Regions from separate parts of the Arthrobacter sp. TMT4-20 genome, predicted to be linked through region 1. Evidence: riboswitches for the same ligand, from Rfam matches in the RefSeq annotation. Region 1 holds a riboswitch; each other region holds the start of a gene.

Region 1 (4,206 bases):
GGGATCCGTGCCGGGGACGAAGGTGGTGTCAATGCCGAACCGGCGCAGGGTCACATCGAGTTGGGTGACCGTGCCGCCGTAGAGCTGCGACGCGGCGACAATATGATCCCCGGCCTGGCAGAGGGCCGCGAACGTGATGAATTCGGCGCTCATGCCCGACGCCGTCGCGACCGCCCCGATGCCACCCTCCAGGGACGCGATCCGCTCCTCGAACGCGGCGACCGTAGGGTTGCCGATCCGCGAATAAATGTTGCCGTACTTTTGGAGCGCGAAGAGGTTGGCGGCGTCGTTCGTGTCCTTGAACACGAACGAGGTCGTCTGGTAGATGGGTACCGCTCGGGCGCCGTGGGCCGAGTCGGGGGTGCCACCCGCGTGAAGAGCGCGTGTACGGAAACCGAAGCTGCGATCAGCCATCAGACACCTGCCTTAATCTGGTTGTCAACATTGAAATCTAGGCCCTCTTTACGGGCGAGGTCCGCTTCGAGTTCGCGGACGATGGGGAGGATGTCCTTGCCGAAGGCTTCGACCTCCTCCTGGAAGTGGAGGTAGCAGGTCAGCATCAGGTTCACGCCGATTTTCTTGTACTCGACGATCCGCTCGGCGATCTGCTCGGGGGTGCCGATCAGCTGGGTCTTGAAGCCGTCGTTGTACTGGATCAGGTCCTCGAAGGACGAGTCCGCCCACATACCCTTGCCGTCCTTGGTCGAGGCACCGGCTTCCTGCACGGCGCCCCGGAACCCCTCCACCGCCGGTTTGTGGGCCTTGGCCACGATCTCGCGGAGCGTCTCGCGGGCTTCCTTCTCGGTATCGCGGGCAATCACAAAACCGTTGAGCCCGAACCGGGGGTGGCGGCCGACGTCGGCCGCTGAGGCCTGCACGCCGGCGATATTCTCCTTGAATCCCTCGAGGTCCTTGCCGTTGGAAAAGTACCAGTCGGCCACCCGGCCAGCAGTGGCCTGCGCCGCCGTCGAGTTCCCGCCGAAGAAGATTTCAGGGTGTGGACGCCCGGGCACGTCGACGGGCGGCGGGTTGAGGGTGAAATCGGTGATGTTGTAATACTTGCCGGCCTGGGAGAAGTTCTGCTCGGTCCAGAGGCCGCGGAGGATCCTGATGAACTCTTCGGTGCGGACGTAGCGCTCGTCGTGTTCCAGCCACGGCAGCCCGAACCCGGTGAACTCACTCTTCAGCCAGCCGGACACAATGTTCACCGCCGCCCGACCACCAGAGATGTGGTCAGCGGTGATGATGAACTTCGCCAGGACTCCGGGCTGCCACATGCCGGGGTGGACGGCGGCGATCACCTTCAGCTTTTCGGTCGCACCGAGCAGCGCCAGGGAGAACGACGTCGCCTCATGCTGCTTGTCGGCGCCGTACGACGCCGCATACCGGGTTTGCGAGAGGGCGTACTCGAAGCCGGCGTCCTCCGCGATGCGGGCCAGCTTCTTGTTGTACTCGAAGTCCCAGCTGGTGCGCTGCTCAATGGTGGAGACCACCAGGCCGCCGCTCACATTGGGCACCCAGTACGCGAACTTCAGGGGTTGGGAAAGGTCAATAGCCATAGTGGTCCTCCATCGTGCCTGGCATTAGCACCCTAATGTCACTGCCGTGGGCAGTGGCCAGGGTTGCTGCGGTGTCAATGAGCCAGATCTCTCAACCGCTCGGGATGGTCCCCACCAGTGTGACAGTCCTCTCACGGTCGACCAACATTGTTGCTCTCCGTTGCGGGTTGTCCCTCCGGTGGGGTTTGCTGGCGGGGTCACGGTGACGCCCTTGCGGCCAGTGCGGCAGCGATGCCGGGCACGCACGCCTCGTTCTGCAGGGAAGTGGTGTCACCCAGCGTTGTGTTCTCGAACAGCTGCGTCAGGAGCCGGCGCATGATCTTGCCGGACCGGGTCTTCGGGACGTCCGCGACGACGACGACGGCGGCCGGCTTGGCGATCGGCCCGATCACCGCCGCGACGTGGTCCCGCAAGACCCGGCTCACCTCCTCCGCCGCGTGCGCGCCGGCCCCGTGGGACGCAGCCAGCACCACGAAGGCGGCAATCGCATGGCCGGTCCGCGGATCGGAGACCGGACAGACGCCGGCCTCGACCACCCACGGGTGAGCAACCAGGGCCGATTCAATCTCGATGGTCGAGAGCCGGTGGCCTGACACGTTGAGCACATCGTCGACCCGGCCGAGGATCCAGGTGTCGCCGTCGTCGTCGTTCCTGGCCCCATCACCGGCCAGGAACCAGCCCTGGGCGGCGAACTTTCGCCAGTAGGAATCCAGGTAGCGCTGCGGGTCGCCCCAGACGGTGCGCGCCATCGCCGGTCCGGTGCGGTCCACGACGATCAGGCCCTGCTCACCGGTGGGTACCGGGTTTCCGGCGTCGTCGACAATCCGGGTGCTCACGCCGGGGAGGGCGCGGGAGGCAGAACCGGGCTTGAACGAGGGGTCAGTGGGGCGGGGAGAGAGGATGGTGGCGCCGGTTTCTGACTGCCACCAGGTGTCGACGACCGGTGCGGTGCCAGCCCCGAGGTGCTCCCTGAACCAGCGCCAGGCCTCGGGGTTGGTGGCCTCACCGACGGTGCCGAGGAGACGGATCGAGGACAGATCGTAGCTGGCAGGCACGCCGTCCGGGAACCAGCCCATCAGCGACCGGATCAGGGTGGGGGCCGTGTAATAGCTGGTCACCTTGTAACGCTGGATGATCTCGAAGTGCCGCCCCGGATGTGGGGTGTTGGGAGTGCCCTCGAAGATCACCTGGGTGGCGCCGTTGGAGAGCGGACCGTAGATCTCGTAGGTATGGGCGGTCACCCAGGCAAGGTCGGCGGTGCACCAGTGGACGTCCTGGTCCCGCTGCGACGGATCGGGGTTGCTGAACAGGTAGGCGAAACTCCACGACGCCTGGGTCAGGTACCCACCGGAGGTGTGCACCAGGCCTTTCGGCTTACCCGTGGTGCCGGAGGTGTACATGATGAACAGGGGAGTCTCGGCGTCGAACGCCTCGGCAGCGTGATGCGGGGACGCGGCGCCGACGGCGTCATGCCACCAGACGTCCCGGCCCTCGGTCCACTCGATGTCGCTGCCGGTGCGGCGGATCACCAGAACATGTTCGATGCTGTTGGAACCGGACACGGCCTGATCGGCGTTGGTCTTGACCGGCACCGCTGCGCCGCGCCGGTACTGCCCGTCAGTTGTGACCAACAGTTTGGCGCCGGTGTCCTCAACCCGGAAGCGTAAGGCTTCAGCAGAGAATCCGCCGAACACCAGTGAGTGCACCGCCCCGATTCGCGCGCACGCCAGGGTGACCACAATCGTTTCGACGAGCACGGGTAGGTAGATCACCACGCGGTCGCCCTTGCCGATCCCGAGGTTCAGCAAGGCGTTGGCGGCGCGTGACACCTCCTCCTGCAGGTCCGAGTAGGTGACCGTTCGCTGGTCCCCGGGCTCACCCTCGAAATGCAGGGCGACCTTGCTGCCCAGCCCGGCATCCACGTGCCGATCCACGCAGTTGTGGGCCACGTTGAGGCGGCCCCCCGCGAACCACTCGATCACCGGGACGGTGAGCTGCCCGTCGGCGCCACCCGATACCGGCCGGGCTGGCTGAAAGCTGTGCGCCGTGGACCATTCGGCAGCCCAGTCCAGCCGGCGCGCCTGCTGTTCCCAGAACGCCAGGCGGTCCGTCTCGGTCAGGGGGTCGGCCTCCTGAAGGCTCACGCCCATCGCCGGACCGCCCACTTCTCGGCGATCCCCAGGAGGGCATCGGTGGTTTTGCCGATGATCGCCAACAGGATGATCGCCAGGAAGATCCTGTCCACCCGTCCGTTGTATTGTGAATCACTCAACAGGTATCCGAGCCCCAGCGAGGAGGCAATCAGTTCAGCCGCGACCAGGAACAGCCACGCCTGGGCGAGGCCCAACCGGAGACCGGAGAACACTGATGGAATCACGGCCGGGAGTTGCACCGTGGTCAGCAGTTTGAAGCCCTTCAACCCGAACGCCCGGCCGGCCTCCACCAGGTTCCGGTCCACGTGCCGGAGCGCGAGGTACACGGTGGTGAAGACGGGGAAGAAGGCGCCAATGAGGATCAGCGTGATCTTTGAATCCTCGCCGATCTTCATCCACAGGATGAGCAGCGGCACCCAGGCCAGGGACGGGACAGCACGCAAGGCGCCGATGGTGGGAGCGAGCAGCGCGTCCGCGATCCGGGACAGCCCGAC
Region 2 (4,206 bases), on a different contig from region 1:
TCGAATTTGCGGTACTGGCTGACCTCGCCGACGCCGGGGAGGCGCAGTCGGTGGCCGCCGAGCTATTGGAGGCCCTGAGCGCGCCGATGGCGGTTGGCGGGACCAGCATTGAAATCACGGTCAGTATTGGCGTTTCGATGGCCAGCGAAACTGACACCCCTGACCGGCTGGTGGGTCGGGCTGCCGCGGCACTGCACCAGGCCAAGAAGCGGGGCCGTAACCGCTGCGAGGTGGAGTGCAGCATGCACAGCGATCCCGACGACGGCCAGCTGAATCGCCGCGGTGAACTGCGCCGTGCCATCGAGGACGGAGAGCTATGCCTCTTCTTCCAGCCCCAGATTGACCTCGTCAGCGGCCAGATGAACGGATTCGAGGCACTGGTGCGCTGGGATCACCCCAATAAGGGCCTGCTGGCACCGTCAGCTTTCATCGACTTCGCCGAAGAATCCGGGCTTATCCTGCCGCTCGGAGCCTGGGTGATCAACGCTGCCGTCGCGCAACAGGCCGCATGGCACCGATCTGCGGCGGGACGGCCCCCAGTACGAATGTCAGTCAATATCTCAGCCATCCAGCTCAGCGATCCCCGCCTCGAAGAAATGGTCACTGAAGCGCTTGAACGCCATGGTGTTGCTCCGGGGCTCCTGACCCTGGAAATCACCGAAACGGCGCTCACCGCGGATCCAGTTGCCGCGCTGCGGACCCTCGAAATTCTCAAGGCCCTGGGCGTCAGGTTGGCAATCGACGATTTTGGTACTGGCCATTCCAGCCTCACCTATCTCAAGCGCTTTCCGATCGACGAACTGAAAATTGACCGCTCCTTCATTGCCGGGCTCACTACCGACAGCAAGGACCACGCGATTGTCGCGTCCTGCATCCAGCTCGCCCACGCCACGAACCTGATCGCCGTCGCCGAAGGCGTTGAAATGCCAGCCCAGCTACACGCGCTGACCGAGCTGGACTGCGACCTCGCGCAGGGCTACTTCTACACCCGCCCCATGTCGGCAGAGGACCTCGAACCGTGGTTCATTCCGCGACCCGATAATATGCGCCTGGGAGAACCCCAACTGGTTGGTCAGTAGCGTTGCAGGTTGACCTTGAAAGTCTCGCCGTTGACCGGAGCTGACGTGTGCTCGTGCACAATTTTCCAGTCACCGTCGCGGCGCCCCAGAACCCAGGTCAGGCGGTTCTGCATGGAGTCCTGTTCGACGTCGTCGGGCCCAATGTCGCGGTAGGTGATGATGGCGTGCACGGTTGCCAGGTCCTCGGTAACCAGAGTCTGAACGTCATCGAAGTCCACCCCGACACGCTCATCCCCCACCGAAGCGAACCACCCGGCCACTGATTCCCGCCACGGGCCTGCACCCTGGTGGCTCCACACGTCCCATAAGTCGAAAACCCGGACATCGTCGTCATACAGGGTCAGCAGGGCATCAACATCCTTCCCGAATACGGCTGCAGCATACTGTTCGAGAACCTGAGTGATCGACTCTTCATCCATGAAGGCGATCCTCGCATGCCCGACCGATGAACGGAACGGGTACGCGCAAGTCATTTATGACGACCGGTAACGGCCAGGTTTTGACCCAACAAATTTTCTGCCTTAGCGTGATCTCCAGAATCAAGAGTGTCAACCAACGGCCCTGGCCGGTTGACCAGCAACCCTCTCCCGTAGCGGGGTGCTCCAGGTGAAGATTCGGCCGCCGGAACAAGTCCCCGGACGGCAAGTACGGCGTATCCAGAATTGACCCCGCCGAGGGGTCGTCGTGGATACCGCCCGCCATCTTGAAGCGAGCCAGCATGTAACCCCGAGGAAACTCCCCGAATGTCGCTGCAGTTATCGCAGCACTTCACCCCTGCCTATCTGCCTATCTGCCTATCTGCCTGTCCAGTGGTAACGCCTGGCCAATGTTATCGGCCGACCGGACCCCACTGACGTACCCCGTTCAAAGGAAAAACCCCCATGAAATCCCGCACCCTTCTCACTATCGCCGTTGCCCCATTCCTCGCCCTCACTGTGGCATGTGGTGGCTCGGGCGAGTCCGGTTCCGGAAATGAAAGCATCAAGCTCGGCGTCGTCGGCGCCAGCGACCCGGAATGGGGCCTGCTCACCGAGGCCGCTGCCGAGGAAGGCATCGAGCTGGAGGTCATCGACTTCGCCGAATACACCCAGCCAAACCCCGCGCTAAGCGAAAGTGAACTGGACCTCAACCAGTTCCAGCACCTGGTGTACCTGGCCCGCTACAACGTATCCAGCGGAGAGGAGCTGGCCCCGATCGGCTCCACGGCCATCTACCCGCTGGGCCTGTACTCAACCCAGTACGGGTCGGTGGAGGAAATCCCCGAAGGATCGACGGTTGCTGTCCCCAACGACGAGAGCAACCTCGCCCGCGGGCTGCTGGTCCTTCAGTCCGCCGGTCTTGTGGTGCTCGACGACGGCGGCAGCGCCTTCTCGACGATCGACGACATTGATGAGGACGCGTCCAAGGTCACCGTCACCACGCTCGAAGCGTCGCTGACCCCCACCTCGCTGCCCGACGTCGCCGCCGCCATCATCAATAACGACTTTGTCCAGGACGCTGGCCTGAACTTCGAGGACGCCATTGCCCAGGACGATCCGACCGATCCTGCCGCCGTCGCGTACGTGAACGTGTTCGCCGCCCGCGCCGGCGAAGAGGGCAACGAGACGTACCAGAAGCTGATCAGCATCTACCAGGAAAACCAGGAGGTGCAGGACGCCGTCCAGGAGACCTCGGGCGGGACCGCCGAGTTCCTTCAGGTCACCCCCGATGAGCTGCAGACGACCCTCGACACCGTCGAGGAAGACACCCGCGCCCAAGGCTAACCAGCCCTCCCTGCCCTGCGGCCAGCTGGCGATCCCGGCTGGCCGCAGGGCCGTTTATCAAGGAACACCATGCCACTCATTTCCCTGCAGGGAGTTACCAAAAGCTTCCCTCCGGGCCGCCGCGGCGACGCTCCCGTGCACGCGATTGACAACGTCAGCCTCGACATCGAGGCTGGAGAGATCTACGGGATCATCGGCTACTCGGGGGCCGGGAAAAGCACTCTGGTCCGCCTGATCAACGCTCTCGAAAAGGCCAGCAGCGGCACCATCATTGTCGACGGCCAGCAGGTCACCAACGTCCCGGACCGGCAACTGCGCAAACTACGTCTCGACATCGGGATGATCTTCCAGCAGTTCAACCTGTTCAACGCCAAAACAGTCTGGAACAACGTCGCCTACCCCCTGCGCGTCGCTGGGAAGAGCCGGGACGAAATCCAGGCGCGCGTCACCGAACTCCTCGACTTTGTGGGACTGGCCGATAAGGCCTCCAACTACCCCGAACAGCTGTCCGGCGGCCAGAAACAGCGCGTCGGCATCGCCAGGGCACTCGCCACCTCGCCAAAAATCCTGCTCGCCGATGAGGCGACGTCGGCGTTGGACCCCGAGACCACCCATGAGGTGCTGCGCCTGCTACGGCGGGTCAATGAGGAGTTGGGCATCACCATAGTGGTGATCACCCACGAAATGGACGTCATCCAGACCCTCGCCACGAAGGTGGCGGTGATGGACAGCGGCCGGATCGTGGAGCAGGGTGATGTGTTCGACGTCTTCTCCAATCCGCGCGAGGCCTCATCCCAACGGTTCGTTTCCACCGTGGTCCGGGGGATCCCCTCACCCGACGAACTCGCGGTTCTCCAGGAGCGGCACACCGGCCGGATCGTCACCTTCTCCTTCCGTGACGGCGACTCCTCGCAAGCCTCGGTCTTCCTCGAGTTGGCGGCCGCCGGCGTCGAGTTCGAACTGATCTACGGCGGCATCAACGACATTCGGGGCCGCGCATTCGGCCATCTCACCCTCGCACTCACCGGGCCCGACGGCGCGGTCGACGCTGCGCTGACCGGGCTGTCCGGTCGCATCACTGTGAAGGAGCTCAGCTGATGGATTCCCTCATTGACCTCACCCCGGAGCTGTGGGTCGCCACTTACGAGACCCTCTACATTGTCGGGTTCAGTCTGTTCTTCGGCGGCCTCGGCGGACTACTGCTCGGCATCGGGCTTTACACCACCCGAGCCGGCAGTATCCTCGGCAACAGCGCCGTGTTCAGCACCCTGAATATCATCGTGAACATCTTCAGGCCCATCCCGTTCATCATTTTCCTCGCCGCGGCACAACCCCTGGCCAGGGCGGTCACCGGAACCGGGATC
Region 3 (4,206 bases), on a different contig from region 1:
CTTTCACCGAGTCGAGCCAGCCGGCTACCTTGGCGACGGTGTCAGTCACCAGATCCACCGAGTATCCGGTGTCCTGGGTGAGGGGGAACCAGGTGAACCCTGGCCCCATCGCGTGGGGGGCCCGCACGGAGGCGACCGTGAGGTTGGGCGGCAGATGGTCGACTAAGCCCATGAGGTCTTCCTCATTGGCAAGATGTCCGTGGAACATGACGAGCAGGGCGGTACCCTCGCGTTCCGCCGCGGGGCGCGACCACAGGACCACGGGATCCCAGGCAGGCGCGGTGGCGTGATCGGCGGCTGGCAGGTGGGGTGATTCCGAAAGAGTCATTGACCTAGTCTTTCACGCGCGGAGGGTCGCGTTCAGTATCGGTCTGTAACAGGATAGAAGGATGAACCGGAACCTGTACCTGACGCCCGACACCCCGGCCGATCCTCACGACAGCATGCCAGAGAGCAGCGTGGCGAACAGTATCCCGCATCCGTGGACCCGCTATGTTGCCCTCGGTGACTCATTCACCGAGGGCATTGGTGACCCGAATCCCGAGAGCGTGGGCGGCAACAGGGGGTGGGCCGACCGGGTCGCTGAAGAACTCAGCAGGAGCCGGGAGGATTTCGCGTATGCCAACCTCGCCGTTCGTGGCCGGCTGCTGCACCAGATCGTGGACCAGCAGGTTGCACCGGCTTTGGCCTTGAAACCGGACCTGATCACCATCTCGGCCGGCGGCAACGACCTGATCCGGCCGGGTGGCGACCCGGACCAGCTGGCGGCCCGGCTGGACGGTGCCGTTGAGGCGCTCAGCGCGGATCAGGCGACGGTGGTCCTGTTCGCCGGCCCCGACGCGAGAGATTCGGTGCTGGGCAACTTCAGGTCCAAGACGGCAATTTTCAACGAGAACCTGAGGATCATCGCCGCCCGGCATGACGCCCTGATCGCAGACATGTGGGCGCTCCGGCAGCTGGTGAACCCGCAGATGTGGGATGGAGACCGGTTGCACTTTTCCCCGCTGGGTCATCACACCATTGCCATGATGGTGCTGGAAACCCTCGCGGTACCCCATTCCCTGACACCGCTCGAACCGCAGCCGCTGCCCCATCAGAGCTGGCGCGCCGCGCGGACGGAGGACCTGGTGTGGGCGAAGGTGTACTTCGTCCCCTGGGTGCTGCGCCGGCTCCGCCGCCAGTCCTCGGGCGACGGGGTGCTGGCGAAAAGGCCCGATGCCGCTCCGATCTTTGGCCCCGGGATGCCCCCCGGCGTCGGCGGCTAAGCCCCGGTCATTCACTAGTGATCGGTGTAGAAGGCTTCCCGCAGGCGTTGATCGAGCTGGTGGATCTCGGTCAGGAAGGCGTCGTGGCCGATCGGTGAGACGATCGTGTGGACGGGCACCTCCCCCGGCAAGGCCTGTGCCAGGGTGTGGGACTGGCTGGGGAAATACAACCGGTCCGAGTCAACCGCTGCGATGAAGAACTCGGCGGTGGCATCCCGCAACGCCAGGTGCAGGGGACCGCGGTCCCGGCCGGCATCATGCCCCATGAGTGCTTCTGTCAGCACCAGATAGCTGTTGGCGTCGAACCGTTCCACCAGCTTGCTGGCTTGATGGTCAAGGTAGCTTTCCACCTGAAATCTGCCCCGGGCTGCCGGGTCCGACGAGCCGAAGGGTGTCTCTGCACCCTGTGCCGCCCGACCGAAGCGGTGCTCCAGCTCCGGCTCGGACCGGTAGGTGATGTGGGCGATGCGCCGGGCCAGCCCGAGCCCGGCGACCGGGCCTGTGCCCGGATAGTAGTCCCCCGCGGCGAATCCCGGGTCCAACCGGATAGCCTGCAGCTGCGCCTGGGCGAAGGCAATCTGCTCTGCCGAGCTTGCGGCAGTGCAGGCGATGACTGCGCACCGTTCGACCCGCTCCGGGTACACCAGAGCCCACTCCAGGGCCCTCGCGCCGCCGAGCGACCCCCCGATCACCGAGTGCCACCGATCGATTCCGAGCGCATCAGCCAGGAGGGCCTCGGCCCGGACCGAATCCCTGACCGTGAGGTAGGGGAATCGGGAGCCCCAGGGGACGCCGTCGGGGTCCGCTGACGCAGGTCCGGTGGAGCCATAGCAGCCGCCGAGCATATTGATGGATACGACAAAATACCTGGTGGTGTCGATGGTTTTGCCGGGGCCCACCAGCTGGTCCCACCAACCGTCTTCGGTCGAATCGCCGCGGGCAACATGGGAGCTGCCGGTCAGTGCATGCTGAATCAGGACGGCATTGGACCCATCGTCGTTGAGGGTGCCCCAGGTTTCATAGGCGAGCGTAATCTCGGGCAGGTGCCCCCCGGTTTCACAGGTGAAGGGGCCCAGACCGAGTGAGCGGACGACGCCGTCAGGTGTCACCTGGGCCCGGTCCTGTTGTGCGGTGTGAATAGTTGTCACTGGTATCGCCCACCTCGGAATCCGCGCTTGCGCCGGACACCCTGTCCGCCGCCTGGTCGTCACCCGGGGCACCCCACCGCGAAGGAGGGTTGCCGTCCAGCAAGCCGGGGCTTGGTGGAGCGGGGTGTTCCGCTCCGTGCTGGCACTCGTGACCTGTTCCTAGATAACCCGAAAACGCAGCTTCGACGCAAATATGTGAACGTCCGTGTATCTGAACGTCCGTGGCAAAAAAGACCCTGATCTGCCCCCAGCAGCCCGATAAGCTTGCGCCATGCGGATCCGCCCAATCGATCTCGTCGATGTTTTTGTCTACCTCGTCGTCCTGGGTCTGTTCATTCAACTGTTTCCCGCGGTGATTTCCGAGACGTTCACCCTGGCGTTGCTGACCGCTGCGCTGCTGAAGCTGGTGCTCGAATTGGTGATGCGGGTGAAGAAGGCCCTGTTGACCCGCGTCCGTACGGCTGAGCGGGTTCTCCCCCGGGTGATCAATGGTGGGGCCCTGCTGCTGGTGCTTCCCGGAAGCAAACTCCTGGTGCTCCAGCTGGTGGCGTTCCTCTTCGGCGATGCGGTGTACCTGGGTGGCTTCTTCCAGGTCACGGCGCTGATCATCGTTCTGATGGCTGCCCGGGGTGGCGTGAGACGCCTTTTCGTCGGTAAGGGTCCCCTAAGTCGAGACACAGATCACAAAGTGCCAAACTAGGGCCATGCGCTTGGACCATGTCTCATATGCTTGTGAACCCGACGGCCTCGTAGCAACTGCGGGGAGGATCGCCGATGCCCTCGGCGTCGACCCGGTGAAGGGTGGTGTGCATCCCCGCTTCGGCACCAGGAACATGATTTTCCCGATGCTGAACGGTCAATATCTCGAAGTTGTTGAGGTGCTGAACCACCCGGCTTCCGACAAAGCTCCCTTCGGCCAGGCGGTTCGCGCCCGGTCCGAGGCTGGCGGCGGCTGGATGGGTTGGTGTGTTGCTGTGGATGATCTGGCCCCCTTCGAGGAACGCCTCGGTCGTAGCGCCGTCCCGGGCAACCGCAAATTTCCTGACGGTCAGGAGCTCACCTGGCAGCAGATTGGCATCAAGGGGCTGATCGCTGATCCCCAGGTCCCCTATATGTTGCGGTGGGATGACGGTACTGAGGCCCTGCACCCCTCACAGGCCCGACCCGCTACAGTGCGCCTCGATTCGCTGACCATTGCAGGGTCCCCCGACCGGATTGCTGAATGGCTGGGCACGCCGGCGACCGAGCCGCTCGATGAGGTTGTTGTGCAGTGGGTGGCACCCAATGGCACTCCCGGCATCATGTCCGTGACCTTCCAGACTGCCAACGGCCTGGTGGAAATTTAACTGCACCCTTTCGTGTGACCGGCCGGCAAGTCGCCACGTGACTAGTCGCCGATACCAATCGCCGATCCAAAGAGGGCGAAGCCTACAAACCCGGCGATATCGAGCAGGGCGTGGGCGATGACCAGGGGCATCACCCGTTTGGTCCGGGTGTAGGCATATCCAAAGATCAGACCCATCAGGACATTGCCGATAAACGGCCCGAAGCCCTGATACAGGTGGTAGCTGCCCCGGAGCAGGGCACTGGTGATGATGATGGCCGGCATTGACCAGCCCAGCTGCTTCAGCCGGTGAAACAGGTATCCCACCACAATGACCTCTTCGACCACTGCGTGGCGCAGCGCCGAGAGAATCAGGACGGGCACGGTCCACCAGTAGGCGTCGAGCGCAGCGGGCTCGATTGCCGTCGTGATCCCCAGCGCACGCCCCGCCGCATAGACGCCGAGCGTG
Region 4 (4,206 bases), on a different contig from region 1:
GGAATCAGCCAGTCAACAATGTCGGTGGGATACCCGGGCCGGACCCGGTCGTACTGCGCACCGCCGTCCAGGTAGCCGCCAGCGAGGTGGACTCGCCGGGTGTCGTGCAGACGTGGGCCGCCGCGGGGCATCTGTGCGCTCCTGTTGTCGATGGGTGGGATCCAAGCCTATCCCGCACCGGTCAATCGCCTCCTGGCACCAGTTGCTGAGGCTAGTCCCTCGAGCACGGCGCAGCGCCCGCCGTCCCCGGCGTGTGGGGAGCCCACACCGGAAAGGTTCGTGTCTCGGCGGCCGGTACCCAGCGTTCCTCGTCCACTACATAATCTGCGGTGAGACCATCGGCCAGGAGGGACCGGAGGCCGCTCAACAGCCGCTCGACGTCCGCGGGCTGGGATCCCAGACCCACGCTGGCCCGCAACGAACCCGACGGCAGCCCGAGCCGTTTGAGTAGGGGATGAGCGCAGAACTTGCCATCGCGGAGGCCCACCCCGTGTTCGGCAGACAAATACGCGGCGACAAGTCCGGCGTCGTAACCGGACACCGAAAAGTTCACCACCCCGATGGGGTCGGCACTGTCCGGGAAAAGCTGGTGCACTGTAACCCCCGGTAGCGTTTCGAGTCCGGAAGTCAACGCAGACCGGAGGGCATGTTCATGGGTCAGCCAGGCATCCTCGTCCAGCGACGCGAGCACCTCGGCAGCATGCGCGAGGGCAGCGGCGCCCACCACGTTGGGCGAGCCACCCTCATGGCGGGCCGGTCCGGTGGCCCAGGAGACTGAATCGGCTTTGACCCTCCGCACGGCTCCACCGCCGGGCAGGTACGGGGTGCCGGCGTCCAGCCAGTCCGGGCGGCCCACGAGCACGCCAGCACCGAACGGCGCGTATAGCTTGTGACCCGAGAATGCCACATAGTCGATACCATCGCGGCTGATGTCGATCCGACGATGGGGTGCGAGCTGGGCGGCATCCACCACGATTCGCGCCCCGTGGGCGTGCGCCAATTCAGCCAACTCGCTGATCGGTAGAAGCTCGCCGGTGACATTGGATGCCCCGGTGACCGCCAGCAGACTGACCCCACCCGTGGATAGCTCGGCGCGGACCCGCTCAAGGGTGTCGGCGAGCGTCACGCCGGCCGTGAGGCTGCGGTGGGGGAGCTGCTGCCAGGGCAACAGGTTGGCATGATGTTCGACATCCAGGTACAACACCTCCCCCGTGGAGGGCACGCAGCCGGCCAGCAGGTTCAGCGAGTCGGTGGTGTTGCGGGTAAAGATCACTAAGTCGTCGCTGCGTCCACCCACAAAACGCCGGACTGTTGTCCTGGCATTTTCGTACAGCGAGGTGGAAACCTGGGAGGTGTAGCCGGCGCCGCGGTGGACGCTGGCGTAGAAGGGGATAACCGTATTGACGAAGTCGAGGACCTCGACCAGCGCCGGAGCGGACGCGGCGTAGTCGAGATTGACGTAGCGTACCTCGCTACCCCCAAGCAGCGGCACCAACAGGTCATCTCCCACCACCTTCGCCAACTGATTCACGGTTGAGGTGGAATGGTGGAACGGCTCGATGGTTGCAATAGTCATGCTGGATCTCCAACGGTGGTGGACCCCGCAGCAGGGTGTCCGCGCTTGCCAGCCCAGTCAGGGACGGCCTGGTCGTCACCCGGGGCACCCCGCCGCGAAGAGGAGGGTTGCCGGCCAGCAAACCGGGGTTTAGCGCTGACACTCGTGACCAATAGAAAAAGCCTAGGGCACGGCAGGCGCCCCAGGCTTTTTATTACGGCTTCTTAAAGCAAGTCATCAACATCAGGGTTGAGGATCTGCAGCACGTCATTGTGGAGGGTGCTGTTGGTGGCCAAAGCATTCCCGCCAAACGGTCCGTCGGTGCCTTCCAGCGAGGTGAAGCGCCCGCCGGCCTCGGTGATGATCGGCACCAGGGCCGCCATGTCATACAGGTTCAACTCGGGTTCGCAGGCGATGTCGACTGCGCCCTCCGCAACCAGACAGTAGGACCAGAAGTCGCCGTAGGCCCTGCTGCGCCACACCGAGTCGGTCAGGGTCAGGAATTCCGGCAGGTTCCCGCGTTCCTTCCAGCCCGAGAGGCTGGAATAAGACATCGAGGCATCCTCGAGCCGGGACACGTTGGATACCTTGAGCCGGCTTGCCGCCGCGAGGGACTTGCCCATGTAGGCGCCGGTCCCGGTGGCGGCCCACCAGCGTTTGCCCAGAGCCGGAGCGCTGACCAACCCGACCACCGGTTGCCCCTCGTCAATCAGCGCAATCAGGGTGGCCCAGACCGGGACGCCCCGCACAAAACTTTTGGTGCCGTCGATGGGATCGATGATCCAGCGACGCGAGCCGGCACCACTGCTTCCGAACTCTTCGCCGAGCACCGCGTCGCGGGGGCGGGCGCGGGAGAGCTGGCCACGAATCGACTCTTCGGCAGCCTTATCGGCATCGGTTACCGGGGTCAGGTCTGGCTTGGTCTCCACCACCAGGTCCTGGGCCTTGAATCGCGACATGGTCTGGTCGTCTACAGAATCGGCCATGACGTGGGCAAGGCGCAGATCATCGTTATAGCTTTGGCGGTGGTTCATACCTTCAACCTATCGCCTAACCCCGCGATAGTGCGGGATGTGCCCGGCCCCGTGGCACCAGCCCTGCACCAACGGGCCACCACCAGGTCCAGGATTTCCGGAGTTTGCCCGCCTGCCCACTGTATGGCCAGGTTCGGTGGAGAGTTCCGTAGCTGCCCATCCATTGCCCGGATACGGTGGGCAGGAGGCACCTTAAACGCCACAGGACACCGGCAGCGGTGAGCCGCTTCGGTGTCCTGTGGGGAGCCGTCCAGTGGGACGGGCTACGTATCTGGGTTATTAGATAACGGTGATGTTCTCGGCCTGCGGTCCCTTGGGGCCCTGCGTGGTCTCGAAGTTGACCTTCTGGTTCTCTTCGAGGGCGCGGAATCCGCTGGAGTTGATTGCTGAGAAGTGGGCGAATACATCCGCGCCGCCGTCATCAGGAGCAATGAATCCAAAGCCCTTTTCAGCGTTGAACCATTTGACTGTACCTGTTGCCATTTTTTTCATATTCCTTGTGTGTGAGAATCCCCCCGTGCTTCGGGGTTCTCGTTGAGGCGAAAATTAGTGCTTAACACCACAACTGCTTTAAGCCTATCAGGTCTACTGTTCGCCGAGCTCTTTAGCTTCTTGCGTATTTCCCTTGGGCTCGGGGACGCTGGAGCCGAGCAGCCGCCGTAGGGAGGCCAGCCGGACTGGGCCCGAAACGCCTGCCCGCCCCTCGCTCACCCACGGGTCCAGGCCGCACTTCACCGCTAGCCGGTCATGGCGGCATCCTCTGGCGCATTCAGCTGTACCTGGTTCAAGGTCGGGGAAGGCCTGAAGAATTCGATCCGGGTCAACATGGGCCAGACCGAACGAGCGGATACCCGGGGTGTCGATAATCCAGGTCCCCGGCAGGGAATCTCCGGCTTTCAAGGCAACCGCCGACGACGACGTGTGCCTTCCCCTGCCTGTCACCGCGTTCACTCCGCCGGTTGCCCGGTTGGATCCGGTGAGCGCGTTGACCATAGTGGATTTACCCACGCCCGAGTGTCCCAGCAGCACGCTGACTTTCCCATCGAGATGGGACCGCAACTGGTTGACGGCGTCACCGAGGAGCCGGGCGGACAGGCCGTCGTCCGAGGTGCTCTCCACTCCTTCATCGGCGGTGGCTGTTCGGCTGATGATGACCGGAAGATCGAGGTGTCGGTAGTTGTCGAGCAACTCGGTGGGGTCTTTCAGGTCTGCCTTGGTGACGCAGAGGATGGGCTGGATGCCGGCGTCGTAGGCTGCCACCAGAGCGCGGTCGATGAAACCGGTGCGAGGTTCAGGGTTCGCCGCGGCCACCACGATCACCAGCTGGTCCGCATTGGCGACGACGGCGCGCTCCACCGGATCGGTGTCGTCGGCGCTCCGGCGCAGCAAAGTCCGGCGCTCCTGAACACGGACCAGCCGTGCCAGTGCGTCCGGGCCGCCGGAAAGGTCGCCCACCAGGGCGACCAGGTCACCGGCAACCACCGGAGTTCGACGGAGTTCGCGGGCCCGGGCCGCGATGACTACCCGCTCACCGTCACCGTCCTCATCGACGACGGCGGTGTACCGTCCGCGGTCCACTGTGACGATCCGCCCGGTGACGGCATCGTCATAGGCTGG

What was found. A riboswitch is a leader RNA that binds a small molecule or an ion and turns the genes downstream of it on or off. The one in region 1 is predicted to bind S-adenosylmethionine.
Region 2: it holds a riboswitch for S-adenosylmethionine, as region 1 does, so the genes downstream of both, ACX80Z_RS12025 (MetQ/NlpA family ABC transporter substrate-binding protein) here and sfnG (dimethylsulfone monooxygenase SfnG) in region 1, are expected to answer to the same signal.
Region 3: it holds a riboswitch for S-adenosylmethionine, as region 1 does, so the genes downstream of both, metX (homoserine O-acetyltransferase MetX) here and sfnG (dimethylsulfone monooxygenase SfnG) in region 1, are expected to answer to the same signal.
Region 4: it holds a riboswitch for S-adenosylmethionine, as region 1 does, so the genes downstream of both, ACX80Z_RS01075 (aminotransferase class V-fold PLP-dependent enzyme) here and sfnG (dimethylsulfone monooxygenase SfnG) in region 1, are expected to answer to the same signal.

Annotation. Positions count from the first base shown of each region.
Region 1 is NZ_JBTNDW010000013.1:33,532-37,737, reverse strand. Features, by position in the region: gene ACX80Z_RS12900 (O-acetylhomoserine aminocarboxypropyltransferase/cysteine synthase family protein) at 1-414, opposite strand, end outside; gene sfnG (dimethylsulfone monooxygenase SfnG) at 414-1,559, opposite strand; SAM riboswitch class I at 1,566-1,670, opposite strand; gene acs (acetate--CoA ligase) at 1,757-3,709, opposite strand; gene ACX80Z_RS12885 (ABC transporter permease) at 3,700-4,206, opposite strand, start outside.
Region 2 is NZ_JBTNDW010000011.1:97,119-101,324, forward strand. Features, by position in the region: gene ACX80Z_RS12015 (putative bifunctional diguanylate cyclase/phosphodiesterase) at 1-1,079, shown strand, start outside; gene ACX80Z_RS12020 (YybH family protein) at 1,073-1,498, opposite strand; SAM riboswitch class IV at 1,617-1,733, shown strand; gene ACX80Z_RS12025 (MetQ/NlpA family ABC transporter substrate-binding protein) at 1,961-2,842, shown strand; gene ACX80Z_RS12030 (methionine ABC transporter ATP-binding protein) at 2,912-3,940, shown strand; gene ACX80Z_RS12035 (methionine ABC transporter permease) at 3,940-4,206, shown strand, end outside.
Region 3 is NZ_JBTNDW010000009.1:157,087-161,292, forward strand. Features, by position in the region: gene ACX80Z_RS10720 (alpha/beta hydrolase) at 1-328, opposite strand, end outside; gene ACX80Z_RS10725 (SGNH/GDSL hydrolase family protein) at 444-1,265, shown strand; gene metX (homoserine O-acetyltransferase MetX) at 1,280-2,413, opposite strand; SAM riboswitch class IV at 2,432-2,567, opposite strand; gene ACX80Z_RS10735 (hypothetical protein) at 2,685-3,113, shown strand; gene ACX80Z_RS10740 (VOC family protein) at 3,118-3,759, shown strand; gene ACX80Z_RS10745 (CPBP family intramembrane glutamic endopeptidase) at 3,801-4,206, opposite strand, start outside.
Region 4 is NZ_JBTNDW010000001.1:231,481-235,686, reverse strand. Features, by position in the region: gene ACX80Z_RS01080 (class I SAM-dependent methyltransferase) at 1-131, opposite strand, end outside; gene ACX80Z_RS01075 (aminotransferase class V-fold PLP-dependent enzyme) at 212-1,576, opposite strand; SAM riboswitch class IV at 1,613-1,726, opposite strand; gene hisN (histidinol-phosphatase) at 1,780-2,589, opposite strand; gene ACX80Z_RS01065 (cold-shock protein) at 2,869-3,072, opposite strand; gene rsgA (ribosome small subunit-dependent GTPase A) at 3,175-4,206, opposite strand, start outside.